Linked DNA regions of Actinocatenispora sera. The protein of the gene in region 2 interacts with the protein of the main gene of each other region in a pairwise test. Links are inferred from orthologs where the notes say so. Each region holds a gene or a part of one and is shown on either strand. Other genes may lie near its edges. The genes, in order: tsaE, rlmB and Asera_RS10795.

What was found.
Region 1: the proteins of rlmB (region 2) and tsaE interact in binary tests that used the Escherichia coli proteins (3 or more experiments, as listed by UniProt). The link is inferred for Actinocatenispora sera from one-to-one orthologs.
Region 3: the proteins of rlmB (region 2) and Asera_RS10795 interact in binary tests that used the Escherichia coli proteins (3 or more experiments, as listed by UniProt). The link is inferred for Actinocatenispora sera from one-to-one orthologs.

The regions. Positions count from the first base shown.
Region 1 is NZ_AP023354.1:2,235,389-2,245,458, reverse strand. The notes cover bases 6,430-9,428. They hold tsaE (tRNA (adenosine(37)-N6)-threonylcarbamoyltransferase complex ATPase subunit type 1 TsaE), read right to left. Parts: upstream 8,167-9,428; coding sequence 7,693-8,166; downstream 6,430-7,692. Other genes in these bases: alr (alanine racemase), read right to left, coding at 9,263-9,428; Asera_RS10805 (alpha/beta fold hydrolase), read right to left, coding at 8,163-9,224; Asera_RS10815 (alpha/beta fold hydrolase), read left to right, coding at 6,805-7,632; tsaB (tRNA (adenosine(37)-N6)-threonylcarbamoyltransferase complex dimerization subunit type 1 TsaB), read right to left, coding at 6,430-6,660. Also shown: Asera_RS10860 (GNAT family N-acetyltransferase), read left to right, coding at 1-385; Asera_RS10855 (HAD family hydrolase), read left to right, coding at 604-1,299; Asera_RS10850 (antibiotic biosynthesis monooxygenase family protein), read right to left, coding at 1,376-1,630; Asera_RS10845 (DUF998 domain-containing protein), read right to left, coding at 1,627-2,394; Asera_RS10840 (response regulator), read right to left, coding at 2,538-3,227; Asera_RS10835 (sensor histidine kinase), read right to left, coding at 3,224-4,348; tRNA (adenosine(37)-N6)-threonylcarbamoyltransferase complex transferase subunit TsaD, read right to left, coding at 4,433-5,515; rimI (ribosomal protein S18-alanine N-acetyltransferase), read right to left, coding at 5,508-5,966; more of tsaB, read right to left, coding at 5,995-6,429; more of alr, read right to left, coding at 9,429-10,070. UniProt on the Escherichia coli protein: Required for the formation of a threonylcarbamoyl group on adenosine at position 37 (t(6)A37) in tRNAs that read codons beginning with adenine.
Region 2 is NZ_AP023354.1:702,615-712,685, reverse strand. What follows is about bases 3,145-6,144. They hold rlmB (23S rRNA (guanosine(2251)-2'-O)-methyltransferase RlmB), read left to right. Parts: upstream 3,145-4,113; coding sequence 4,114-5,175; downstream 5,176-6,144. Other genes in these bases: Asera_RS32935 (Hsp70 family protein), read left to right, coding at 5,310-6,144; cysS (cysteine--tRNA ligase), read left to right, coding at 3,145-4,114. Also shown: Asera_RS03245 (class II fumarate hydratase), read left to right, coding at 1-1,164; Asera_RS03240 (IclR family transcriptional regulator), read right to left, coding at 1,907-2,545; more of cysS, read left to right, coding at 2,699-3,144; more of Asera_RS32935, read left to right, coding at 6,145-8,054; Asera_RS03220 (ABC transporter ATP-binding protein), read right to left, coding at 8,311-9,402; Asera_RS03210 (hypothetical protein), read right to left, coding at 9,721-10,071. UniProt on the Escherichia coli protein: Specifically methylates the ribose of guanosine 2251 in 23S rRNA.
Region 3 is NZ_AP023354.1:2,226,926-2,234,692, reverse strand. Bases 59-2,996 are described here. They hold Asera_RS10795 (NAD(P)H-hydrate dehydratase), read right to left. Parts: upstream 2,313-2,996; coding sequence 804-2,312; downstream 59-803. Other genes in these bases: Asera_RS10785 (prolyl oligopeptidase family serine peptidase), read left to right, coding at 2,854-2,996; Asera_RS10790 (holo-ACP synthase), read right to left, coding at 2,309-2,683. In the rest of the region: more of Asera_RS10785, read left to right, coding at 2,997-4,905; Asera_RS10780 (Hsp70 family protein), read right to left, coding at 5,051-7,204; Asera_RS10775 (aldo/keto reductase family protein), read left to right, coding at 7,312-7,767. UniProt on the Escherichia coli protein: Bifunctional enzyme that catalyzes the epimerization of the S- and R-forms of NAD(P)HX and the dehydration of the S-form of NAD(P)HX at the expense of ADP, which is converted to AMP.

The DNA.
Region 1 (10,070 bases), 1.5 Mb from region 2 along the record:
GCGGGTGGCCGTGCAGCACGCCGCGTTTCCCGGCTCGTCGCTCACTCCCGAGCGGTACCAGCGGCTGCGCGCGGTGCCCGGCTACCGCGCCGAGCTCGACCTGGTCGGCACGGTGGACGACCGGATCACCGCGTTCTGCCTCGCCTGGCTCGGCCCGCCGGGTGGCACCGCGCTGCTCGAGCCGGCCGGTACGCATCCGGGGCACCGCCGGCGCGGCCACGCCAGCGCGGTGATCGCCGAGGCGTTCCGCCGCTTGGCCCGGCTCGGCGCCACCGGAGTCGCCGTGCTCACGCCGGTCTCCAACCGCCCCGCGGTCGCCCTGTACCGCGCCCTCGGCTTCACCGCCGTGGCCGAACGCCGCTCCTACTGGCCGGCCCCGCCCTGACACCCCACGCCGCGCCGGTCCCGCCCTGACACCCACGCCGCGTTGCTCCCGCCCTGACTCCCACGCCGCGTTGATCAAGGGATTCGTCCCCGCGATCCTGGCACGATGCTCCCGAATCCCTTGATCAACGAGCCTGGACGGGCGCTGGGCGGGCGGCGGGCGGGCGGTGGGAGGCGGGCGGGCGCTGGGCGGGTGGCGGGGGCCGGTAGCGTGCGGGCGTGACGCGCGCGATTCTGTTCGACCTGTTCGGCACGCTGGTGCCCGGCGACACCTCGGTACAGCGGGACGAGGTGTCCCGGCGGATCTCCGCGGTGCTCGGCGTGGACGCCGAGCGGTTCGCCGCCGAGGTACGGGCCAGCCGCAAGGACCGGTTCACCGGCCACCTCGGCGACCTACCCGAGACGATGCGTACCCTCGCCGAGCGGGTCGGTGGCCGGCCCACCGCCGCCGCGGTCGACAGCGCGGTCCGGCAGCGGCTCGCCCTGACCCGGCGCCAGCTGCACCCCGCCCCGGGCGTACTGGCCGCGCTGGATGCCTTGCGCGACAAGGGTTGGCGCCTCGCGCTGGTGACCAACTGCAGCGCCGAGGTGCCGCTGTTGTGGCGGGAGACCGAGTTCGTCGACCGGTTCGAACTGGCGGTGTTCTCCAGCACGCTCGGCTACGCGAAGCCGGACCCGCGCGCCTACCTGGCCGCGGTGGTGGCGTTGAACCTGCCGCCGACGTCGTGTGCGTTCGTCGGCGACGGCGCGAGCGGCGAGCTGTCCGGTGCGGCGGCGCTGGGGCTGCCGACGGTACTGGCCGACACCGCGATCGCCGACCCCTGGGCGGACACCGCGGGCTGGACCGGCCCCCGGGTCTCCAGCCTCGCCGAGCTGGACGCGCTGCTCGACGACCTGGTACCGGACGGGGCATAGCTCGGCGGCCGGACCCCATCACCGGCTCGGGCCGAGCGTGCCCCGCCGGTTCGGATCCGGCGAGGCACGGGGTCGCTCAGCGGTCGACCGGGACGAAGTCCCAGGAGTGCGGCGGCCGGGGCACCAGCCGCGCCGGCGGTTCGGCGATCTCCGCCGGCTGGTCGCGCCAGCGGGAGAGCACCACGATCCGCTCGTCGCCGGACCGGAACACCTCGGTACCCAGGTGCCCCGGCTCCACCGCGAACGCCGGCACGACCGCCTTGTACACCCAGTCGAGCAGTTCCGGGAACTCGGCGGGATGCGCCCTGGCCTCCCACATCCGTACGATCACGACCCCATTCTCGTCGGCCTCACCGTTTCGCGGTAGGGCTCGCGAGCTGCGCCGCGACGGAGGATCCCGACCGCGAGTACGCCGACCGCAACGGCGCCGGTCACCGCGACCAACCGCTCGAACAGCCCGCCCAGGCCCGCGTTCTGGGTCAGCACGTCGGCGACGGCGAAGGCAAGGACCAGGATCGCCGCCCAGCGGGCCGGCCAGGCCCACCGCTGCCAGCCCGGCGTTCGGCGCATCGCCGCGGCCAGGAAGAACCCGGCGACGACGAGAAGCAGTACGCCGAGCGAGGTGACGACGTTGTCCGTACTGCCGCCTGCGTTGGAGATCTGCTTGATGGCGGTGCAGCCCGGGTCGGCCATCCGGCAGGCGAGCCGTTCCTGCGAGCTCAGCAGGTCACCGAGGCCGACCACGGACAGCGCGAGCAGCGCGGTACCCAGGGCCGCCCGCCAACCGCCGGGACGCAGCGTCGGCCACACCGAGCGCAGCGCGAAGACGATCGTCGCGGCGCCGCACACGGTGAAGACGACGATGGGGACCATGGCGTGCGGCGCGCCGATCGCGGACATGTCGCTGACGGTGTGCTTCAGGACGCTGTAGCGCGGGCCCTGCCAGAACGCGGCGGCGATCATGACCACGAGGAAGACGACCTGCGCCGCGGCGCCGAGCCAGGCCCAGCGCGCCGGCCCGGGCCGGCGCCGCGGCGAAGCCCTCGGTGCGTCGCCGACTGCGGGACTGGATGCTGGTGTGGATCCGCTGTCCATCGATGACGCTCCTGGGTACGGCCGCGGCGTCGTGCCGCGACATCCGCCCAGAACGCTACGATCGGGCGGCGCAGGGTAAGTCACCCCAAGGTGGACAACTCCCGGTAGCTCTCACGGGGGACCGCCCGGTCGCGCCGGCCGGGTCAGTCGCGGTCGCGCACCAGGCCCACCCGGTAGGCGAGGACCACCGCCTGCACCCGGTCGCGCAACTGGAGCTTGGCGAGGATGCGTGAGACGTAGGTCTTCACGGTCTCGGTACCGATGAAAAGGACCCCGGCGATCTCGGCGTTCGACAACCCGGCAGCGACCAGTTTGAGCACCTCGGTCTCGCGCCGGGTCAGCGCGGACAGCGGGTGTCCCGCCGAGGGTTGGGCGGGATCGTCGTTCCTGATCCGGGCGGCGAACCGGCCGATCAGCCGGCGAGTGACCGCCGGGTCGAGCAACGAATCCCCGGCGGCGACCGTGCGTACCCCTTCGATCAGCTGGGCGGGCAGACAGTCCTTGAGCAGGAACCCGCTCGCCCCGGCCCGCAGCGCCGCGTAGACGTACTCGTCGATGTTGAAGGTGGTGACGACCAGCACCTTCACCGGGTCCGGCACCCCCGGGCCGGCAAGCAGGCGGGTCGCCTCGATGCCGTCGAGCACCGGCATCCTGACATCCATCACGACCACGTCGGGGCGCAGCCGGCGGGCGCCGTCCACCGCCGCCCGCCCGTTGCTCGCCTCACCTGCCACCTCGAACCCGGGCTGCGCGGCGAACGTGGTGGAGTAACCGGTACGCACCAAAGGCTGGTCGTCGCAAACCAGGATGCGGATCGGCGCCGAGCCGGTCATTCGCGCACTCCCGCCGACGGAATCCGGGCGCTGACCACGAACCCACCACCGGGTCGGGCACCGGCGGACAGTTCCCCACCGCACAGGTTCACCCGTTCGCGCAGGCCGGTGAGTCCGCGTCCCGGGGTGAAGGCGCGCTCGGCGATGACCGGACCCGCGCTGGTGACGTCGATCCGGATCTCCGTGCCGTACCGTACCCGGACCACGGTGCGGCGGCCGGGCGCGTGCTTCACCGCGTTGGTCAGGGCTTCCTGCACCACCCGGTACGCGGCGTGTTGCGCAGCGCCGGCGATGGGCGCGTCGTCACCGTCCTCGAACAGTTCCGCCGGCTGTCCCGCCAGCCGGGTTCGCTCGACCAGATCGCGGAACCGACCGGATGCCGGCGCCTCCTCCACGGAGGGTGCGGGAACCCCCGGCCGCGGACCGGCCGCGCCCTCGGGCCCCTCGAGCACACCGAGCAGATGCCGCAGTTCCGCCAGCGCCCGCCGCCCGGTTCCGCTAATGGCAGAGAGGCTGTCCACAGCCCGGTCTGGCGCCGAGCCGACCAGATACTGGGCCGAGTCGGCCTGGACGACGATGGCGGTCACGTGGTGGGTCACCACGTCGTGGATCTCCCGGACGATGCGGGCCCGCTCGGCCGCCGTGGCCTGCTGCGCGCTCTCCCGGCGCCGCTCGACCTCCGCCGCCTGCCTGGCGCGCATCCAGGAGCCGGCTCGCCAGCAGATGACCAGCGCGAGGTAGAAGGTGCCGTAGTCGATCAGTCGTTCCGGCGACCGCAGGGCGTGCAGGGTGACGGAAAGTGCGACGTAGCCGGCGGTCGCTACCGCGGCCACCCCGCGCCGGGAGCGACCGAGATGGGCGCCGGCGCTGTACACCGCGACGAACAGCCCCGCACTGGCGAAGTCGGTGCGGTAGCCCAGCGATTGGAACGCGGCGAAGGAACCGGTCACCACCACGAGGCACAGCAAAGGCCACCGGCGCCGTACCGACAGCGGCAGGCACTGACCCAGGGTCAGCAGAACGGACCACGTGTCAGCCGGGCGTACCGCCAGCTGACCGAACTGCAGGCCGTTTCCGGCGAGTTGCGGCACGAAGGACGCGGCTGCCAGCACGGCGGCCAAGCCGAGGTCCCACGAAGCCGCGCCGCGCGCACCCCCCGGCAGGCGTAGCCGCCTGGCCAGTGCTGCCGCCGAGTCGAGCACGGCTCACATCCGGTTGGCGAGTGACACGGTGGTCACCGGGAGGGACGAGTCGGCCGGGATGTCCAGTGTGGACGGCGGTACCGCGGCCGCGACGAGATGCGACCCGAGGGCGGCGACCATCGCCCCGTTGTCGGTGCACAGCTTCGGCCGCGGCACCCGGACCCGGATCCCGTACCGCTCGGCGCGCTCGGTGGCCATCGCCCGCAGCCGCGAGTTCGCCGCCACCCCGCCGCCGATCAGCAGGGTGTCGATCCCGTGCTCCTGGCAGGCGTCGATCGCCTTGCGGGACAGCACGTCGCAGACCGCCTCCTGGAAGGATGCGGCGACGTCGTCCACCGGTACCGGCTCGCCGGACCGTTGCCGCGCCTCGACCCAGCGGGCCACCGCGGTCTTGAGCCCGGAGAAGGAGAAGTCGAACCGGTGCCGCTGCAGGTCCCGCGGCGCGGTGAGACCGCGCGGGAAGTCGATCGCGACCGGATCGCCGTTGCGGGCCGCCTTGTCGATCGGCGGGCCACCCGGGAACGGCAGCCCGAGCAGCCGGGCCACCTTGTCGAATGCCTCCCCGGCCGCGTCGTCGATGGTGGCGCCGAGCGGCTCGACCCGGCCGGCCAGGTCCTCCACCATCAGCAGCGAGGAGTGCCCGCCGGACACCAGCATCGCGATCGCCGGCTCGGGCAGCGGACCGTGCTCCAGGGTGTCCACCGCGACGTGCGCGGACAGGTGGTTCACCCCGTACAGCGGCTTGTTCGCGGCCAGCGCGTACGCCTTCGCGGCGGCGACGCCGACCAGCAGGGCGCCGGCCAGTCCCGGGCCGGCGGTGACCGCGACGGCGTCCACATCGGACAGCCGTACCCCGGCGGTGTCGAGCGCCTCGCGCATGGTGCCGGCCATCGCCGCCAGGTGCGCCCGGCTCGCCACTTCCGGCACCACCCCGCCGTACTTGGCGTGCTCGGACATGCTGGAGGCGACGGCGTCGGCGAGCAGCGTGGTGCCGCGCACCACGCCGATCCCGGTCTCGTCGCACGACGTCTCGATGCCCAGCACCAGCGGCCCGTCGGCGCCCGCCGCGCGCTCCTGCTCAGTCACTGCCCGAAGCCTCTCTTCTCAGTACCAACGCGTCGGTGTTGCTCGGTTGGTAGTAGCCGCGGCGCCGGCCGACCTCGACGAACCCGTAGCGACCGTACAGCGTCCGGGCCGGCTCGTTGTCGACCGCGACCTCCAGCAGCACGTGCGTCGCGCCGTGCCGGTCCGCCTCCGCGAGCAGGTCGTCCAGCAGGGCCCGGCCGACGCCGGCGCGCTGCCGGTCCCGGCGTACCGCGATGTTGTGGATCCACGCCTCGTCCGGGCCGGTGACGGCGAGTCCGGCGTAGCCGACGATGCCGGTGTCGTCGCGGGCGATCCGGTAGTAGTGGCCGGCGGCGAGCTCGCTCCAGAACATCGCCGCGCTCCACCGCTCCGCGCCGAACAGCTCGTCCTCGATCGGCAGCAGTTCGCGGATGTGCCACCAGCGCAGCCGCTCGATCCGCACCTCGCTCACCGGCCCGGGCCCGCTTCCTCGCGCCGGCTCAACGGGTGGCGGCCGGCTTGGGTGCGGCGGCCGGCGTCACGTCGGGTCGCCGCAGGTACCGGGGTACCAGCGTCTCGCCCGGCGCACCGGCCCGGATCCGGTCGGCGGCCAGCGCGACCAGTGCGGTACCGACCGGGTAGCGCGGCTCGTCGGCCACCGGCACGCCGAGGATCTCCGCGTACTGCACCGCGCCGGCACCGACCGCCCGGTCGACGGCCAACCCGTCGGCGACCTCGGCGGGCCTGGCCACCGCCGGCCCGGTCTGCCGGACCCCGTCGAGGTAGGTCGCCCAGTAGATCTCCTTGCGCCGCGCGTCGGTGGCGACCAGCACCCGGCCGGCACCGGCGACCGCGCCGAGCGCGTCCAGCGTGCACACGTCGTACGTGGGGATCGCCAGGGTCTGGCCGAGCGCGGTGGCGGTCACCAGCCCCACCCGCAGGCCGGTGAACGGCCCCGGACCGGTACCGGCGACCACGGCAACCAGATCGGCCGGCGTGCGCCCGGTCGCGGTCAGCACCGCCTCGATCGCCGGCGCGAGCCGCTCGCCGTGCGCCTGCGCGGCCACGGTCACCTCGGTGGCCAGTTCCCGCACATCGTCGTCGGTCACCTCGGCGAGCACCGCGGTCACCGCCGCTGTCGCCGTGTCAACACCCAGTACCAGCACGTACCCATCCTGCCTTGCGGTCGTCCGCGCCCGCGGACCGACCTTCGACCACCCGACCGGCCGCCGGTGCCGCCGTCGGCAGTTACCGAGACGGCGAGCCCCCCGACCGCGCCGGAGCGCACCCGACACTGGCACCATCGGCGAATGGGCACATGGCGGCTGAGCAGGACGTACGAGAGCGAATCGGGCACCGTTCGGTGGGACGTGCTCGGCCCGGACGGGGCCGAACCGGTCGTCCTGCTGCACGGCACCCCGTTCGCCTCGTACGTGTGGCGCAACGTCGCCGCGGCCCTCGCCGCCACGTACCGGGTGTACGTCTGGGACATGCCGGGCTACGGGGCGTCGGCGATGGCAGCCGGGCAGGACGTGTCCCTCGGCGCGCAGTCCCGGGTGTTCACCGAACTGCTCGAGCACTGGCGGCTGCCCGCGCCCGCCGTGGTGGCGCACGACTTCGGCGGCGCCGTCGCGCTGCGGGCGTTGCTGCTGCACCACGCCCGGTACCGGCGGCTCGGTCTGGTCGACCCGGTCGCGCTCGCGCCGTGGGGTTCGCCGTTCTTCCGGCTGGTCGGCGCCAACACCGAGGTGTTCGAGCAGCTTCCCGGCCACCTGCACGAGGCGCTGGTGCGACGGTACGTGGCGTCGGCGAGCGCACCGGGGCTGCCTCCCCCGACGCTGGACGCGCTGGTCAGGCCGTGGCTGGGCGACACCGGTCAGTCCGCGTTCTACCGGCAGATCGCGCAGGCCGACCAGAGCTACACCGACGAGTTCCGGGACCTGCTCGGCGACATTGCCATCCCGACACTGATCTGCTGGGGCGGCGACGACGAGTGGATCCCGCTCGACCGCGGCCGGGAACTCGCCGGCCTGATCGGGCCGGCCGAACTGACCGTCGTCCCCGGGGCCGGCCACCTGGTCCAGGAGGACGCCCCGGCCCAGCTCACCGCCGCGCTGCTGCCCTTCCTCGGCGCCTGATGCCGCGGTCGCGCGGACGTCCCCGGGCAGGCTTCGACCTGGGTACCGCCGGCTAGGGTGTCAGAGGGTGGCGAGGCGGTCGGCCCAGTCGCCGCCGTGCGGGATCAGGGTGGCGGTGCGGGTGTCGTCGTCGAGCCGGTCGATGCGCACCTCCAGGTGAGCGTCCGCGAGCTGCTCGACCAGTCCCTGCCCCCACTCGACCACCGTCACCGAGTCCTCGGCGCTGGCGTCCAGGTCCAGGTCGTCGACCTCCAGCGCGCCGCCCAGCCGGTACGCGTCGACGTGCACCAGCGGCAGCCGACCGCCCCGCGCCGGGTCCGGCGGGTGCACCCGGGCGATCACGAAAGTCGGGCTGGTGACGTCACCGCGCACGCCCAGTCCGGCGCCGATCCCCTGGGTCAGCGCGGTCTTTCCGGCACCGAGCGGACCGACCAGGACGACCAGGTCGCCGGCCCGCAGCAACCGGGCCAGCCGCTCGCCGAACGCCCGCGTATCATCCACAGTGGACAGTTCATGGTGGACGGTGCCGATCACGTGGTACTCCTCTTCTTCGCGGCCGCCACCAGCAGCACGCGCAGCGGCTCGGTGACCGCGTCCGGGTACTCCAGCAAAGCCATGTGCCCCGCGTCCGGCAACACCAGCAGCGTCGCGTTCGGCAGCAGCCGGGTGATCTCCTGCGCGTGCGACAGCGGCGTGAACACGTCGGAGTCGCCGGCGATCACCAGCACCCTGGTGTGCCGCAAGGCTTCCAGCGCGCGGTAGCGGCGGTGCTCGTACAGCGTCTTGACGTAGCCGGCGATCGACTCGACCGAGGTGCGCGCGTTCATCCGCTCCACGTACTTCACCACGGCCGGGCTCGGCGTCGCACCGGCGAACCCGTACCGCCGGGTCAGCAGGTACGCGATGTCGCCGGCGGCGCCGCGGGCCCGGTCGATGATGCCCGGCGTCAGCTTCGCCGCGTTCGCCAGCGCCGGCAGCAGGCTCGCCCGGGGCAGCAACTTGGGCAGCCCCAACGGAACCCCGGCCAGCTCGCCGGCCGAGGTGGAAACGAACGTGACCGCGCGGATCCGGCCGCCCGGCTCGAACAGCTCCGGGTGGCGCTCGGCCAGCGCCATGATGGTCATCCCACCCATCGAGTGACCGACCAGCGCCAGCGGGCCGTCCGGCGCGACCTCCTCGATCACCCGCCACAGCGCGCCGCCGAGCGCGTCGATCGAGTACTCCCCCGCCGGCAGCCGACCGGACCGGCCGTGGCCCGGCTGGTCGTAGGCGACCAGCCGCAGCCGCGGTGACGTCAACTCGGTCAACGCCCGGCGCTGGAAGTGGAACGTGCCGGAATCCAGCGCGTACCCGTGCACGAACACGACGGTCAGCGCCGGCGCACCACGCCCCGGCGGCTCCACCACCTCGACGTGCAGGTCGACGCCCTCGTCGGTGGTGACGACCAGCTCCGCGTCCGCCGGCAGCGCGTCGAACGGCTCGTCCGCGTACGGGTCGACCGGGGCCGGGGCGCGATCGCGCCGGGTCAGCAGCGCCCGCACCGCGAGGCCGCCGGCGACCCCCGCCGCCGCGGCACCGACAGCCGCGCCCACCAGCCCGGCGGTACGGGCCCTGCTGCGTCGATCGGGCATTACGCCGCGCCGCCGACGTACCGCCGCACCGCGCGCGAGATGCCCAGCCGGCACACCACCTCGTAGTTGATCGTGCCGATCACATCGGCCCAGTCGTCCGCCGTCGGCTCGCCGCCGTCGCCCGGCCCGAACAGCACCGCGACGTCCCCGTCCCCCACCGGAGCGTCGCCGACGTCCACCACGAACTGGTCCATGCAGACCCGCCCGGCGATGGTCCGGCGCGCGCCGGCGAGCCACACCTGGCCCGCGTTGCTCGCCGCCCGGAACACCCCGTCCGCGTAGCCGAGCGGGATCACCGCGATGGTGCCCGGCCGCTCGGTGCGGTAGGTGTGCCCGTACGAGACGCCGGTGCCGGCCGGCACCTGCTTGCTGATCAACACCCGCGCCCGGACCGTCATCGCCGGCCGCAGCGCCGCCGCGCTCGGCCAGCCCCGCACCGGCGACAACCCGTAGCACGCGATGCCCGGACGGACCAGGTCGAAGTGGGTGTCCGGCCTGGTCAGCAGGCCCGCCGAGTTGGCCAGATGGCGGTGCGTCGGCCGCAGCCCGGCGCGCTCGGCGACGTCCAGGGCCTCGTGGTACGCGGCCAGCTGCCGGTCGACGCTCGGATGCCCGGGCTCGTCCGCGCAGGCCAGGTGGCTCCACACGCCGACCACCTGCACCGCCCCGTCCGCCTGCGCCTTCGCCGCGGCGGTGACCAGATCTGGCCAACTGCCCGCGGTCGAACCGCCCCGCGAGAGACCGGTGTCGATCTTGAGGTGTACCCGGGCCGGCCGGTCCGCCGCCCGCCCCGCCGCGGCGGCAGCG
Region 2 (10,071 bases):
TCCGCCGCCGTCGAGGTCATCGACGGTGCCTGGGACGACCAGTTCCCGATCGACGTGTTCCAGACCGGCTCCGGTACCTCCTCGAACATGAACACCAACGAGGTGCTCGCCACCCTCGCCACCGAGCGCCTCGGCAAGCCGGTCCACCCGAACGACCACGTCAACGCGTCGCAGTCGTCCAACGACGTGTTCCCGTCCTCCATCCACGTCGCCGCCACCGCCGCGGTCATCAACGACCTGGTACCGGCGCTGACCCACCTGGCCGACGCGCTGTCGGCGAAGTCCGCCGAGTTCGCCACCGTGGTCAAGTCCGGCCGTACCCACCTGATGGACGCCACCCCGGTCACCCTCGGCCAGGAGTTCGCCGGGTACGCGGCGCAGGTCCGGTACGGGGTGGAGCGGCTGCAGGCCTCGCTGCCGCGGCTGGCCGAACTGCCCCTCGGCGGTACCGCCGTGGGTACCGGGATCAACACGCCGGCCGGCTTCTCCGCGAAGGTGATCGAGGAGGTCGCCGCGGCGACCAACCTGCCGCTCACCGAGGCGCGGGACCACTTCGAGGCGCAGGGCGCGCGGGACGGGCTGGTCGAGACGTCCGGCCAGCTGCGCACCATCGCAGCCGGGCTGTACAAGATCGTCAACGACCTGCGGTGGATGGGCTCCGGTCCGCGTACCGGCTTGGGCGAGATCGCGCTGCCCGACCTGCAGCCCGGCTCGTCGATCATGCCGGGCAAGGTGAACCCGGTGCTGCCCGAGGCGGTACGCCAGGTCGTCGCGCAGGTCATCGGCAACGACGCGACCGTCGCGTTCGGCGGCACCCTCGGCGACTTCGAGCTCAACGTGATGCTGCCGGTCATCGCGGTCAACGTGCTGGAGTCCGTCCGGCTGATCGCGAACGTGTCCCGGCTGCTCGCCGACCGCTGCGTCGCCGGCATCACCGCGAACGTGGAACGCTGCACCGAGTTCGCCGAGTCCTCCCCGTCGATCGTGACGCCGCTCAACCGGTACCTCGGGTACGAGGAGGGCGCGGCCATCGCCAAGCAGGCGCTGAAGGAGCGCAAGACGATCCGCGAGGTCGTCATCGAGCGGGGTCACGTCTCCTCGGGCAAACTCACCGAGTCGCAGCTCGACGAGATCCTCGACGTCCTCTCCATGACGCATCCGTGACCTCTATGCGCTGAGGTCAACCCGAAGCGCCACTGCGCGGCTGGCGTGCGCTCGGCGCTGGCGGTGTAAAGCCCACCCCCGTCCGGTGCTGCGCGCTCGGCGTGCGGAGTGAGCCCCGTGTTCGCCGCTGCGCGCTCGGCGTGCGGGTGTAAAGGCCACCTCTGTTCGCCGCTTTACCCCGCGTGGGGGAATGCGAGGAGAGGGCTTCGCCCCCTCCTCGCGCTCCTTCCCCGCCAAGGGGATTCCCCTTGGCCATCCCCTTGCCAGGCCCGGTGACGATGCCCCTCGACGCCCAGTGCCCGTCGAAGAAGAACAGGGAACCGGCCCGGCATGTCCATCACGCCAACGCCCGCCTCGCAACGCATCGCGTCGCTTCGTGTCCTGGCGGCCCGCAGGCGGGGTGGGGGTTTGGTTTGGCGTGGCGGGCTCGGCGTCGATGGGTAGGCCGTGCCGACACTCCGATCTTCCGAAACGGCCAGGCGGCGTCCTGCCCGATCACTGCTTCCCCGACGGGGGATTGTCAAGGGGGCGGCTGCCCCCTTGATGGGGAGGGGTGTGGGGAGGGGCGAAGCCCGCTCCCACGGTTCCCCCACGAGGGGTGGAAAGAGGAAACAGAGGTGGGCTTTACACCACCAGCAGAAGCGCACGCCGGCGCGAACAGGGGCGGGCTTTACATCGCGCGCACGCGAGCCGGACGGGCGGCGCTTCGGGTTCACCTCAGCGTATAGAGGTGGGGTTCAGCTCAGCGGATAGAGGTGGACAGAGCGGTGGCGGCGGCGAGGACGCGCGGACCGGTGGTGGTGTCGTCGAGGGTGCCGAGGGCGACGACGCCGACGCTGGCCTCGAGGCCGTCGATGCCGAGGACCGGGGCCGCGACGCCGTAGGCACCGGACTGGAATCCGCCGGCCGAACTGGTCCAGCCGCGCTCACCGCGGCGCCCGGCGAGGATGGCCTGGCCACCGGCGGCAGCGGACAGCGGGTGCCGGGAGCCGGTCCGGTACGCGACGTGCAGCGCGGTCCAGGAGGGCTCGACGACCAGCAGGGCGAGCGCCTCGCCGCCGTCCTCGACGGTCAGGTGCGCGGTGGCACCGAGGTCCTCGGCGAGGGCCCGCAGGATCGGTGACGCCGCCTCGGCGAGCAGCGGCTGGGCCCGCCGGGCGAGCGCCAGTACGCCGATGCCGAGCCGCAGCGGCCCGCCGGGGTCGTGGTGCAGCAGCCCGTGGGCGGCGAGCGTGGCGGCCAGCCGGTAGACGACGGTACGGCCGACGGACAGGTGTTGCGCGGCGGCGCTGATCGAGACACCCCCGGGGTGCTCGGCGACGAGGGCGAGCAGGCGCAGCCCGCGGTCGAGCGTCTGCGCGGTCTCGGTCGCCCTCTCCACAGCCAGACCTTACCGGCTGCCGCCCCCACCACCCCCGGTTGATCATGGTGCGGTGTCGACTGGTAAGCGCTTTCTCCGCGTACCGCGCCGTGATCGACCCGGTGGGGGTGGCGCGGGGTTCGAGGAGTGTGGGCGGGCCGTTACGCTTTCAGGGTGAGCCTGCAGCTGTACGACACCGCGACCCGCTCGGTGCGGGACTTCGTCCCGCGGGAACCCGGCAAGGTCGGGATCTACCTGTGTGGTGTCACCGTGCAGAGCCCGCCGCACATCGGTCACCTGCGCTCCGGCGTCAACTACGACGTGCTGCGCCGCTGGCTGGAGTACCGCGGTCTGGACGTTCGGTTCATCCGGAACATCACCGACATCGACGACAAGGTGCTGGCGCGGGCTGTGGCCGAGGCGGTGCCGTACTGGTCGATCGCGTACCGCAACGAGCGGCTGCTCGACGACGCGTACGACGCGGTGGGGGTGCGGCTGCCCACCTACGAGCCGCGCGCGACCGGGCACATCCCGGAGATCCACGCGCTGATCCAGCGGCTGATCGACCGCGACCACGCCTACGTCACCGACGCCGGCGAGGTCTACTTCGACGTCTCGTCGTTCGCCGACTACGGGGCGCTGTCCGGGCAGCGGCCGGACGAGATGCGCTCCGGTGAGGGCGCCGCGCCCGGCAAGCACAGCCCGCTCGACTTCGCGCTGTGGAAGGGCGTCAAGCCGACCGAACCGGACGACGCCTACTGGCCGTCGCCGTGGGGCCGCGGCCGACCCGGCTGGCACATCGAGTGCTCCGCGATGACCTGGCGCTACCTCGGCGAGGAGTTCGACATCCACGGCGGCGGGCTGGACATCCGGTTCCCGCACCACGAGAACGAGATCGCCCAGTCCCGCGCGGCCGGCTTCGGCTTCGCCCGGTACTGGGTGCACAACGGGCCGCTCAACCTCGGCGGCGAGAAGATGAGCAAGTCGCTCGGCAACGTCGTCGACCTGCCGTCGCTGGCCGCCCGCGGGCTGCGCCCGGCGGAGGTGCGCTACTACCTCTCCGCCGCGCACTACCGCTCGGTCATCGACTACTCGGAGGCCGCGCTGGACGAGGCCGCCGCCGCGTACCGGCGGATCGAGGGGTTCGTGCAGCGGGCGGTGGAGCGGGTCGGGGTGGTCGAGACCGACGGCGTGGTGCCGGCCGGGTTCGAGACGGTGATGGACGACGACCTGAACACGCCGCAGGCGTTCGCGCTGGTGCACGAGACCGTGCGGGCCGGCAACACGGCGCTCGCGGCCGGCGACGACGAGGCGGCCCGGCAGGCGCTCGGCGAGGTCCTGGCGATGCTCGGCGTGCTCGGCCTCGACCCGCTGGCCGGCGCACCGGCCGCCGGCGGCAGCGGCCTCGCCGACACGGTCGACTCGCTCGTCGCGCTGGCCCTGCAACAGCGCGAGGCGGCCCGCGCGCGGCGCGACTGGTCGGCCGCCGACGCCGTGCGTGACCAGCTCAAACAGGCCGGCGTACTGATCGAAGACACCCCGCACGGTCCACGGTGGACACTCGCGGCCAACGCAACGGACGGTCCCTGATGCCCGGCAACTCGCAGCGCCGCAATCGTCGCACCTCGTCGAAGAAGGGGAGCACGTCGGGCTCCGGCGGGCACCACAAGCACTCGCTCGCCGGCAAGGGCCGTACCCTGCCCGCCGACGAGCGGCCGTGGCACAAGCAGTACCGCCCCGGTGAGAACGAGCAGCTGCCGAAGCGGACCAAGTGGAAGCAGGAGAAGGAGCGCCGCAAGGCCGCTGCCGAGGGGCGCGCGCCGAAGGCGGGTGGCCGGCGCGACGCCTCACCGGCGTCCGGCCGCCGCGGCCCGCGGGTGTCCCCGGGCCGACGCAGCAGCACGCCGAAGGACGCGCCGGAGCTGCTGGTCGGGCGCAACCCGGTGGTCGAGGCGCTGCGCGCGCACGTGCCGGTGACCGCGCTGTACGTGGCGCAGGGCATCGAGCTGGACGCCCGGACCACCGAGGCGGTGCGGACCGCCGGTGACCGGGGCATCGCGATCATGGAGGTGTCCCGGGCCGAGCTCGACCGGCTCACCGGCGGCGTGCTGCACCAGGGCATCGGCATCCAGGTCCCGCCGTACGAGTACGAGTCGTTCGAGGACATGCTGGCGGCCTCCGGCGAGGCCCCGGCGCCGCTGCTGGTGGCGCTGGACGGCGTGACCGACCCGCGCAACCTGGGTGCGGTGATCCGGTCGGCCGCGGCGTTCGGCGCGCAGGGCGTGTTCCTGCCGTCCCGGCGGGCGGCGGGGATGACCGCGACCGCGTGGCGCACCTCGGCGGGCGCCGCGGCGCGGCTGCCGGTCGCCCAGGTCACCAACCTGACCCGGGCGCTCAAGCAGTGCCAGCAGGCGGGGTTCGTGGTGGCCGGGCTGGCCGCCGACGGCGACGTCCCGCTGTACCAGCTGGAGGCGTCGGTCGATCCGATCGTGGTGGTCGCCGGCTCCGAGGGCCGCGGGCTGTCCCGGCTGGTCGGCGAGACCTGTGACCTGCGGGTGTCGATCCCGATCGCGTCCGAGGTCGAGTCGCTGAACGCGTCGGTCGCGATGGCCGTCGCGCTCGCCGAGATCGCCCGGATCCGCACCGCCTGATTGCACCGGGTGACCATCCCGGCACGCTGCGGCCGTCCGGCGGAGACCGGGACCGCGCTTGGGCTGCGTCCGTACGATCGGGTCCGGTCGTCGTGCCCAGGCGCCGGCCCCGTCGAGGATCGGAGGGATCCGCCGTGACCACGCCGCTTCAGCCGGGTTTCGGTATCGGGATCGATCTCGGTACGTCGAACACGGTGGCAGTGGTGCGCTCACCGGACGGCCGGACCCGGCCGTTGCTGTTCGACGGGCAGCCGATCCTGCCATCGACGGTGTTCGTGGACGAGTCCGGTCACATCCACGTCGGCCGGGACGCGCAGCGGCTGGCGCAGCTGGATCCGGCCCGGTGCGAGCCGAACCCCAAGCGGCGGATCGACGAGCCGTCGGTACTGCTGGGTGACCGCGAGGTGCCGGTGGTGGCGCTGCTGGCGGGGCTGCTGAAGGAGATCGCGGCCAAGGCGGTCGAGGCGGTCGGGTTCCTCCCGCCCGCCGCGATGACGCACCCGGCGGCCTGGGGCCCGACCCGCCGGGGCGCGCTGCTGGAGGCGGTGCGACAGGCGGGGTGGCCGCCGGTGAAGCTGGTACCGGAGCCGATCGCGGCGGCGCGCTACTTCGCGCAGGTGATGCGCCGGCCGGTGCCGGTCGGGTCGTCGCTGGCCGTGTTCGACTTCGGTGGTGGCACGCTGGATGTCGCGGTGGTGCGCAACGAGGGCACCGGGTTCACGGTGATCGGCTCCGGTGGCGACGAGCGGCTCGGCGGGCTGGATCTGGACGAGGCGCTGGTGACGCACGTCGGCGGCCAGATCGGCCAGCGGTACCCGCAGATCTGGCAGCACCTGTCCCAGCCGACCTCGACCACCGACCGCCGGTACCGCCGGCTGTTCTGGGCGGACGTGGGCGGCGCCAAGGAGATGCTGTCCCGGTCGACGAACGCGCCGGTGCCGGTGCCGGGCGCCGACGCGGCGATCCACCTGACCCGCGACGAGTTGGAGCGGCTGACCACGCCGCTGCTGGATCGCGCCGTCGCAGCGACCGAGGCGACCATCGCTCAGGCCGGCCTGCGGGCCGACCAGCTCTCCGGGCTGTTCCTGGTCGGCGGGTCGAGCCGGGTACCGATGGTCGCCCGGCTGCTGCACGCCAAACTCGGCATCGCGCCGACCGTGCTGGAGCAGCCGGAGCTGCCGGTCGCCGAGGGCGCGCTGGCGGAGCTCGCGCCGGCCGACGCGGCGACCGAGTCGATGCCGTACCCGATGTCGGCGATGCCGGCGAGCCCCGCCGCCGGCATGCCCGTCAGCGCCCTGCCCGGCCAGGCCGGCCCGGTGTCGGGTGCGCCGGGACAGCCGTCCGGCGCGCCGATGTCACCGGGTGGGCCGCCCGGGCCGTACCTGCCGGGCGGGCCACCGCCGGGCGGGCCGGGCGGCTACCCGCAGGCGCAGTTCGGCCAGCCGGCGCCGATCCCGGCCCCGCCGCCGGCGCGACGCGCCTGGTACAAGCGGCCGAAGGTCATCGTGCCCGCCGCCGCGGCCGTCGTGCTGCTGCTCGTCGTGGGCGGGTACCTGCTGCTCCGCAACCCTTACCAGGAACGCGGCTTCGACGGGCTGAAGGCGATCGGCTCGGTGAAGTACGCCGGCGCCGACGACAAGACGTGGGTGCAGGTCGTCGGCGACACCGCGTACACCATGGAGATCGACTCGGGCGAGTCCTACACCAGCTCCGGTACGGCGATCCTGCGGGCGATTCCGCTGGGCCAGAAGCCACTCAAGGCGAAGTGGACGAAGCGGATCGACTCCGGCGGCGCCGACTGGGACACCGACTGGGGCATGCACGTGTACGACGGTGGCGGCATCGCGATCCGCTACGGCCCGGACGGCGACACCCCCGGCCGGTACTACCTGCTCGACCTCGACGGCGGCAGCAACTGGCACAGCGACACCGCCAACAACGAGGCGTTCGGGGTGTCGGTCGCCGCCGGTGTGGTGCTTCGGCAGGCCAGCGACGGCTCCCGGATCACCGCGCTCGGCCTGTCCGACGGGAAGCCGAAGTGGCACCTCGCCGGCATCGCGTACGTCGAGAACACGCCCGGCGATCTGGCCCGGCCGGCCTGGTTCGGCAGCTCGTGGCCGATGCACAGCGCGGAGAAGGCTACCCGCGCGGTGGTCGTCGACACCGACAACGTCGCCACGCTCGTCGACCTCAAGACCGGCCACAAGCTCGCCGACGGCGGCAGCCAGCGGCTCTCCGGCACGACGACCGGCGCCACCACCGGTCCGACCCGGCTGGTCTACAACGGCATGCTGATGGACATGACCCCGGCGGCAGGCTTCCAGATCCGGGCGTACGCGCTCGACTCGATGGACCAGAAGTGGGCGTACCACGGGGGCAGCGGCTACACCCCCGACTGGATCCAGCCGTGCGGCGAGTCGCTGCTGTGCATCAAGGAGCACCGCGGCGACAGCACCGACGGCTCCGCCGAGAAGGGCGTCCGGCTGGTCACGCTGCACCTCGACGACGGCAACAAGGAAGCCTGGCACAAGGACGTCAAGGGCCTCGACGGCGCGATCGGGGTCGGCAACCGGGTCGTCGTCACCGCGCACGACGACAGGGCCACCACCACCGTGTACGACGAGGACGGCACCTTCCAGGAACGCCGGGCCGGGATGGACGCGGCCCGGGTCGACGACGCCACCATGTTGCTCGCCAACGGCGTGGTGGAGACCAACGAGACCGATCCGAACTGGACGATGACCGGGTACGGCGTGCAGTCCGGCAACACCGACACGCTCGGCCCGCTCGCCGCCGACCTGTCCAGGTGCGAGTTCAGCGACACATACCTCGCCTGTTCGGGCGACGGCAAGTTCGAGTTCTGGCGTTTCCGGAGCTGAGCTTGCGCGAATCGCCCCCAGCGGCGCCGTCCTGCGGCACACAATGAGGGCACCCAGGCACTTCCCGCTGGTACCGGGTGGCACGGTCGCCGTCCGTGCGCATGCCGGTACCGCGACTGCAGAGAGTAGGAACAGCAAGGGAGGCACCGGTAGCCGCCGGTGCCTCCCTTGTCGCTGTCCCGCCGCTTCCCGGCCGCGGACGCGAGCGGGGCACCGGCCCGAAGGCCGATGCCCCGCATCGCTGGAACGGTGTCGCTCAGGCCTCGACGCGCTCGCCGGTCGACGCGTTGAAGATGTGCGGCGTGCTCTGCGGCTTGAGGTAGACGGTGTCGCCCATGTTCGGCGTGTTCCGCCCCTCGGTACGGATGACGAACTGCTCCTCGGTGCCGTCCAGGTCGGCGCGGCCGTAGACGTACGCGTCCGAGCCGAGCTCCTCGACCAGGTCGACGGTCATCGACAGGCCGCCGTCACCCTGGCCGACCAGCTGCACGTCCTCCGGCCGGAAGCCCACGGTCACCTTGCCGTCGGCGCCCTCGCCGGCCGCGGCGACCGCCTCGCGGGTCAGCGGTACCTGCAGGCCACCCAGGTGCGCGCCGGCGTCGCCGAGCTTGACGGTCTTGATGTTCATCGCCGGCGAACCGATGAAGCCGGCCACGAACACGTTCTTCGGCTTGTCGTACAGCACCCGCGGGGTGTCGACCTGCTGCAGCAGGCCGTCCTTGAGCACGGCGACCCGGTGGCCCATGGTCATGGCCTCGGTCTGGTCGTGCGTCACGTACACGGTGGTGGTGCCGAGGCGGGCCTGCAGCGCGGCGATCTGCGAACGGGTCTGCACGCGCAGCTTCGCGTCCAGGTTCGACAGCGGCTCGTCCATCAGGAAGACCTGCGGCTCACGCACGATCGCGCGGCCCATCGCGACCCGCTGCCGCTGGCCACCGGACAGCGCCTTCGGCTTGCGGTCCAGGTACTCCTGCAGGTTCAGCAGGGCCGCGGCCTCCTTGACCCGGCGCTCGATCTCCGGCTTCGGCGTCTTGCGCAGCTTCAGCGCGAAGGCCATGTTGTCGAAGACCGTCATGTGCGGGTACAGCGCGTAGTTCTGGAACACCATGGCGATGTCGCGCGCCTTGGGGGGAAGGTTGGAGACGTCCTTGCCGTCGATCAGGATGGCGCCGCGGTCGACGTCCTCCAGACCGGCGAGCATCCGCAGCGAGGTGGACTTGCCGCAGCCGGACGGGCCGACGAGAACGAGGAACTCGCCGTCCTCGATCTCCAGGTTGAGCGAGTCGACGGCCGGCTTCGTGGTGCCCGGGTAGATCCGGGAAGCGGCGTCGTAGGTGACAGTTGCCATGGTGATGGCGTCCTTTCACCGGCAGGTACGTGCCGGACGATCCGAGTGAAAGACCGCACAGCCGCGCCGAGGGCGGTGTGCTGTCGCCAACATAGCCGCTGGCCCTGTGAATGAACAGAGTCCGTACGAGCGGTGCCGCGCCGCTGACTCGCCGTACGGCGGGGTGGGTCTCGCACCGGCGGTTCACCCCGCGCCGGGCCTGCGCGCCCGGATTGTCCGCGGGCGCTCCTGGAGCCGCCTGTCGGCCTCGAACCGACGACCTACGCTTTACAAGAGCGTCGCTCTACCAACTGAGCTAAGGCGGCAAACGCAGCCAGTCTAAGACCACTGGCCCGCGGTGGCGCCACCGCTGGCACGGGCGGGGCGTGTCGCGCCGGCGGCGCGCAGGGTGATCAGCCGGGCGAGCCGGTCCGCAGACCCGACCGGTACGCACCAGACGCCGGCCCGGACGGACATCCGGACCGCCGGCCGGCCGATCGCGATGGTCAGCCCCGTTCTGGTGGTCGGGTACGCCACGGTCCCCGGCTCCGAGACGGTCACCGCGGCGACATCGCCCACCTCGGACCAGTCGGCTCGGTCGTACCAGACGACCCGGCTGCCCCAGTGTCGCGACTGGACCCGCCTGTTCACGCCCACCTCGTCCGGCCCGACCCGCATCCGACAGGGAAG
Region 3 (7,767 bases), 1.5 Mb from region 2 along the record:
CGGCATGTCCATCACGGCAACGCCCGCCTCGCAACGCTTCGCGTCGCGTCGCTTCGTGTCTTGGCGGCCCGCAACCGGGTGGGGTGGTTGGCGTGGCGGGTCCGGCCTCGATGGGTAGGCCGCACCGACACCCCGTCGTTCCGAAACGGGCCAGGCGGGGTCAGGATCTCGTCTCTGCTTTTCCGGTGGGGGATTGTCAAGGGGCGACTGCCCCCTTGACGGGGAGGGGTGTGGGGAGGGGCGAAGCCCGCTCCCCACGGTTCCCCCACGAGGGGTGAAAGAAGGAACAGAGGTGGCCTTTACACCGCCAGCAAGAGCGCACGCAGCGGCGAACAGGATTTACACCGCTAACAGCAGCGAGCGCCGGCGCGAACAGGGGTGGCGGGGCTGCGCCGCAACAACGTGCGCACGAACGGGGAGAGAGGCGTCTGGAACCTCTCTCCCCGTTCGGGCCTGACACCCGGACCATTCCGGTGGGCCCGGCTGCCAGACCAAGGCGGCAAACCCCCGCCGAGCGGGGAACGTCGCGCCCGGTGCCCGCCCGCACCCCCCAGTTCCGGGCGGGTACCGGCACGCGACGATGGACACCGCTGTGTGTGCGTCCCAACACGAATCGTTGTGGACGTCGCCATCATGCCTGTCGTTCCGCGCGTCGTCCACCGTCGAATCGTCGGCCCCGGCGCGCAGTGCACCGCCGGAACGACTCTGCGTAGCCGTGAACGTTCCCGGAATCGCCGCACACCGGGCGGTCGCCCGCCCCCGAAAGCGGTACGACCGCTACCCTGCGTACAGGTTCAGCTTCCTCATCTGAAAGTGTGTGCGGCAACGTTCCCGCTGGTCAGAGAGCGGACAACGGGCCGGAGTCCGGACAGTACATCCATCGCGGTCACCGGCCCGTGCGTAGCCGCCTCGCGACCGGCCAGCCCGTGCGCGAATGCCGCGGCGATCGCCGCCCGCTCCGCCGGCAGCCCAGCCGCGAGCAGCGACCCCAGCAGGCCGGACAGCACGTCGCCGGAGCCCGCCGTGGCGAGCACGGCCGTACCGGTGGAGTTGACCAGGCAGCGGCCGTCCGGGCTGGCGACCACCGTCCGGTCGCCCTTCAGCAGCACGGTCACGCCGAGCCGGGCGGCCAGCTCCCGCGCCGCGGCCGGCCGGTCGTCGCCCGGCTCGGCGCCGGCGAGCCGGGCGAACTCCCGGTCGTGCGGCGTCAGTACGGTCGGCGCGGTGCGGTCGGCGAGCCAACCGACCGGGTCGTCGGCGAGCAGCGTCAGGCCGTCCGCGTCGACGCACACCGGTACGTCGGCGGCGAGCGCGGCGCGCAGCTCACCCTTGGCCCGCACGTCGGTACCGAGGCCGGAGCCCACCACCCAGGCCTGCACCCGGCCGGCGTCACCGACCCGGTCCGCGATGACCGCGGGCGGCCAGGCCCGGCGAACGTGGTCGGCCGCGTGGCCGGCGTAGCGCACGAACCCGGCCGGGCCGGCCAGCGCGCCGCCGACCGACAGCACCGCCGCCCCGCTGTACGCCTCCGAGCCGGTGGCGACGCCGACCACCCCGCGGGTGTACTTGTCCGACGACGGCACCGGCACCGGCCAGATCGCGGCGATGTCGTCGGCGTCCGGTACCGACAGCGCCGGCAGCGCCGGCGACACCGACCACCCCGACGGCCCGTCCGCCTCCGCCACCGGGGCGGTGGGCAGGTACGGGGCCAGGCCGATGTCGATCAGTTCGACCAGACCGGCCCGCGGCGCCGCCGGCCCCACCACCAGGGACGGCTTGTACGTGCCGAACGTGACCGTGACATCGGCCCACACCGACTCGGCCGGCGCGGCACCGGTGTCCACGTCGACCCCCGACGGTACGTCGACCGCCAGCACCGGCGCGCCGGTCCCGGCGACCGCCCGTACCGCCGCGAGCGCGTCCGGCCGCAGCCCCGGCCGCCCACCGATGCCGACGATCCCGTCCAGAACCAGGTCGACCGGGCCGGACACCTCGTCGACCAGCCGGCCGCCGGCGGCACGAAAGTCGGCCAGGCCGGCGGCGTGGGTGTGCTCACCGGCCAGCAGCAGCGCCCGTACCTGCGCGCCGCGACGCGCCAGCCGGGCGCCGGCGAACAGCGTGTCGCCACCGTTGTTGCCGGCCCCCACCAGCAGCAACACCCGGGACGAGTAGACGCCGCGGTCGGCCAGCAGGCCGGCGGCCCGCACCGCCAGGCCGGCCGCCGCCCGCTGCATCAGGGCGCCGTCCGGCACGGTCGCCATCAGCGCCTGCTCGGCGGCACGCACCTGCGCCACCCCGTACGCGTGCCTCATGCGTTCCCCTCCGCAACGACCATGGCCGAGGCGATCCCGCCGTCGTGCGACAGCGACAGGTGCCAGCGCGCGATGCCGTGCTCGGCGGCGACGTCGGCGACCCTACCGGTGACCGTCAGCCACGGCCGGCCCGCCCGGTCGACGACCACCTCGCAGTCGCGCCAGTTCAGGCCGGCCGGTGCACCGAGCGCCTTTGCCACCGCCTCCTTGGCCGCGAACCGGGCCGCCAGCGACTCCGGCGCCCGCGGGTGACCGACCGCGGTCACCCGCTCATCATCGGTGAACAACCGATCCGCGAGCAGCGGCGTGCGCAGCAGCGCCCGCGCGAACCGCTCCACCAACACCACGTCCACTCCCACCCCGATGATCACGCCCCCACCCTGACACACCGGCGGCCCCTTCGAGTTCCGTCGGGCGCTGCCGCCCGCGTTCAAGCGGCCCCACGCGCCGAACGGCTGGGGGGACGGCCGGGGCCGGCTGTGGCAGCCTGGGTAGCCTGCCCGCACCGCACGCCTGCCCGCACCGCCTGGAGGACGCGCCCATGACCGGTACGGACGACTACGACGAGAACCTCTGGCTGGAGGAGATCGACTCGCCGCGCGCGCTGGACTGGGTCCGCGAACGCAACGCGGAGACGATCGCCGCGCTGGCCGGGCCGGAGTTCGAGGCGCTGCGCGAGACCATCCGGGAGGTGCTCGACGCCGACGACCGGATCCCCTATGTCACCCGCCGCGGGGCGTACCGGTACAACTTCTGGCGCGACGCCCAGCATCCGCGCGGGCTGTGGCGCCGCACCACCCCGGAGTCGTACCGGAGCGAGCAGCCGGCGTGGGAGACGGTGCTGGACGTGGACCGGCTCGCCGCCGACGAGGGCGAGAACTGGGTGTGGGGCGGCGCGACGGTCCTGCGGCCGGAGTACACCCGGGCGCTGGTGTCGCTGTCCCGGGGCGGGGCGGACGCGAGCGTGGTTCGCGAGTACGACATCGAGCGCCGGGAGTTCGTCGCCGACGGGTTCGTGCTGCCCGAGGCGAAGACGTCGATCGACTGGATCGACGCCGACCGCATCTACGTCGCCACCGACTTCGGCCCGGACACGCTGACCACCGCCGGGCTGCCCCGCACCGTACGGGAGTGGCGGCGCGGCACCCCGCTCGCCGACGCCACGCTGGTGTACGAGGGCGAGCCGACGGACTCGAGCGTGGCGGCGTGGCACGACGACACCCCGGGATTCGAACGCGACTTCGTGCACCGTTCGGTCGACTTCTACCGCACCGAGTGGTACCTGCGGGACGGCGCCACGCTGCGCCGGATCCCGGTGCCGGACGACGCGATCGCCTCGGTCAACCGGGACTGGCTGCTGATCGAGCTGCGCTCGGCCTGGCAGGTCGGCGGCATCGAGCACGCCGCCGGCTCGCTGCTCGCCACCCGGTTCACCGAGTTCCTCGCCAGTACCGCCGACGGCGCCGCACCCGAGCTGGTGGTGCTGTTCGCGCCGGACGACCGCACCGCGCTGGCCGGCTGGTCCTGGACCCGGCACCGGCTGATCGTCACCGAGCTGCGTGACGTCTCCAGCCACCTGCGGGTACTCACCCCCGCCGAGTCCGGGCCGTGGCACGCGGCGTCGCTGACCGCGCTGCCGCCGCACAGCGACGCCTCCGCGTTCGGTACCGACAGCGACGTGGACGACGAGTACCAGCTCACCGTCGAGGGTTTCCTGACCCCGTCCACCGTGTACCTGGGGACCGCGGGCGGCGACGACGCGGTAGCGGTGAAGCGCGAGCCGCGCTACTTCGACGCGGCGGGACTCGCGGTGCGCCAGCACTTCACCGCGTCGGCGGACGGCACGAAGGTGCCGTACTTCGTGGTCGGGCCGGACACCGACGAGCCGCTGCCGACCCTGCTGTACGGCTACGGCGGGTTCGAGATCTCCCTGCTGCCCGGCTATTCCGGCGTCGTCGGCCGGACCTGGCTGGCCCGTGGATTCCGGTACGCGGTGGCGAACACCCGCGGCGGCGCCGAGTACGGCTCGCCCTGGCACACCGCCGCGCTGCGCGCCGACCGGCGCCGGGTGTACGACGACTTCGCCGCGGTGGCAACGGATCTGGCCGAGCGCGGGCTCACCACGCCGAGCCGGCTGGGCATCCTCGGCGGCAGCAACGGCGGGCTGCTGACCGCGCTGATGACGATGCGCCGGCCCGAGCTGTTCGGCGCGGCGGTCAGCGAGGTGCCGCTGACCGACATGCGCCGCTACCACCGCCTGCTCGCCGGCGCGCTGTGGGTGCCCGAGTACGGCGACCCGGACGTCGCCGACGACTGGGCGTTCCTGCGCGAGTTCTCGCCGTACCACCAGATCCGGCCGGACGGCGACTACCCGCCGCTGCTGGTCACCACCTCGACCCGGGACGACCGGGTGCATCCGGGGCACGCCCGTAAGATGGTCGCCCGGCTCCGCACGAGCGGACACGACGTGTCGTACTACGAGAACATCGAGGGCGGCCATGCCGGGGCCGCGGACAACGCCCAGGCCGCCTTCCTCTCCGCCCTCGTCCACCACTTCCTGCACCGCCACCTGGTCGATGCCGACCGCGCCTGACGATCCGCGCCACCTGGTCGACGCCGACCACCGCTGACGATCCGCGCCACCTGGTCGATGCCGACGGCCCCGACGATCCGCGCCGCGCCTGGTCGGCGCCGGCCGCGCCGGCGGTCTGCGCCGGTGCGGAGCGGGCGGGCGGCGGTCAGGACCACATGTCGGCCGGGCGGATCGGCCCACCGGCCAGCAGCCGGGCCAGGTCGGCCAGCACCGTCGCCACGCCGGCCAGGTGCCACTCGTCCGAGCGGCCCTTGGCCGCCGCGGCAACCATCCGGGCGCACGCGGTACCGAGCATCTCGGCCGCCACCGGCAGCGGCCCGGCCAGCAGCCGGGCGGCCGCGGCGATGCCCGCCGCGACGCCCGGATCCGTGTCGTCGAACCGGGTCTGCGCGGTGGCGTCGGCGGCGAACCGCTCGGCCCGGCCGGCGTCGTCGGTGAGCACCGCGCAGCACGCCAGCAGCCAGGCGCGGTCGACCGGATCGCCGCTCCCGTAGGCGATCCGTACCGCCTCCTCGACGGTGGCGGGGTCGCACCGCGGGCCCCCGGTCAGCACCTGGTAGGTCAGCACGGAGACCCAGGTGTTCGGCGTGGCCTGCGTCCGGGCGCACCGCAGCGCCTCCGCGGCGAGCTCGGCGCCGCGGTCCGGGTCGGCCGCCGCGACGGTGACCGCCGCCGACGCCAGTGTGCTCGCCCGGGCGTCCGGATCGTCGAGGTAGCCGGCGATCCGCACCGCCCGCGCCGGATCGACCAGCGCCGCCGCCTGCCCGACGCAGAGCAGGCCGTCCCGGCGCTGCTGCTGGTCGGCCATCCCCTCGACGACCAGCTCGGCGACCTCGAGCAGCGCAGCCGCACGGGCCGGCAGCACCGCCCGCAGCGCCGCCGCGAGTTCCCCCAACGCCATGACCTGCCAGTACGGGTCGGGCACCGCCAGCACCGTCCGAGCCGCCGCGGACGCCATCGGCGCCAGCTCGGGCAGGTCGGCCGCGGCCAGCGCGGCCATCACCTCGCCGAGCGCGCCGGCCCGGAACCGGGCGTCGTGGGTGGCCCGGGCGACCGCGTCGGCCTCGACGGCGAGCTGCCGGGCCCGATCCGGTGCCACCCGCGCCACCGCTGCGGCCAGGTGGGCCCAGGCCGGCGCCCGATCGGCCGGCGCGGACACCCGGCGGGCGAGCTGCTCCGCCTGGGCGAGCAGCCGGTACGCCCGGTCGGTGCGGGCCCGCCGCGGGTCGGCCGCACCGCCGCCCGCTGCGGACCGGGCGAGCAGCCCGAGCAGGGCGCCGTGCACGCCGACCAGTTCCGGCTGGTTGACCCCGGTCGGCGTCACCCCGAGCTCGCGATGCAGCACGGTGGCCACCACCGGCATCCGGCTCATCCCGCCGGTCAGGAACATCGGCCCCGGTAGCGGAGACGCCAGCCCGGCGTCCCGGAGCGCGTCGCGCAGCGCCTCGATGGCGTCGCCGACCAGCGGTTCGGCGATCCCCTCCAGCTCTGCCCGCGAGATCGGCGCGTCGACGCCGACCAGCGGCACGTGCACCGTCGCCTGCGGGGTGCGGGACAGCATCTCCTTCGCGGCCCGCACGTCGGCGACCAGCTGCTGCCGCGCCCGCCGGTCGTCCGGCGTCTCTGGCGCACGGATCCGTTGCCACGCAACGGAATCCCGCTCCTGGTAGCTACGGTCGAGGTGGTCGATCAGTTCCTCGTCCAGGTTCAGCCCGCCGGCCTCGGCGAGCCGTTCGGTCGCCAGGACCCGGTCGCCGAACACGACCGAGACCTCGGCGGTACCACCGAGATCGAGCACTGTCAGCGGCGCTGCCCGGGCACCGAACAGCCGCTGGAAGTACCGCGCGGCGGCGATCGGCGCGGCATCGAACAGCACCGTGCCCAGACCCGCGGACTCCGCCGCCGCCGCCAGCACCGACCGTTCCCGCTCGGCCCAGCCGGCCGGGCAGGTCAGCACGACGCGATCGGGGGCGGTGCCGACGGCCCTGGTCGCCTCCGCGGCGACCCGGCCCAGGATCGCGGCCAGCGCCGTCGCGACCGGCACGTCGTCGCCCAGCGGTATCGTCTCGTCGGCGATCCGCAGCAGCGGGTTCGGCGCGAACCGTTCCGGGGCCAGCCGGGCCGCATGCACCGCGTCCCGGCCGGCGAGCAGGCTTCCGTCGGGCTGGGCGAACACCGCCGAGGGCAGCAGCGGCGAGGCGTCGAACAGCAGCGGCTCGAGCCGGCCGTCCGGGTGGCCCACCATCGCCACCGTGTGCACCGTGCCCAGGTCGACCGCCAACGCGCATCCCACCGCCACCGGGCTCCTCCGTCCGATCGGCGCGCAGGCAGCGCCTGCCGTACCGCTCCGACCGTAGCGACCTCGCACCAACAGCCGACACCGTGCGCTGTTGCTAGCGTGGACGGATGGAACATCGCAGACTGGGCGGCAGTGGGTTGCAGGTCAGCGCCGTGACGTACGGGAACTGGCTGACCCACGGCAAGGACACCGAGCAGGTGGCGCGCGAGTGCGTCGCCGCCGCGCTCGACGTCGGCATCACCACGTTCGACACCGCCGACGTGTACGGCGCGCCCGACTACGGCGCCGCCGAGGAGGTGCTCGGCTCGGCACTGCGCCGGGTGCGCCGGGCCGGCTACGTGCTGTGCACCAAGGTGTGCCTCCGCACCGGGCCGGGCGAGAACGACCAGGGCCTGTCCCGCAAGCACATCATGGAGAGCTGCGACGCGTCGCTGCGCCGGCTCGGCACCGACCACATCGACCTGTACCAGGCGCACCGGTACGACGACGGCACCCCGCTGGAGGAGACCATGGTGGCGTTCGCCGACCTGGTCCGGCAGGGCAAGGTCGGCTACCTCGGCACC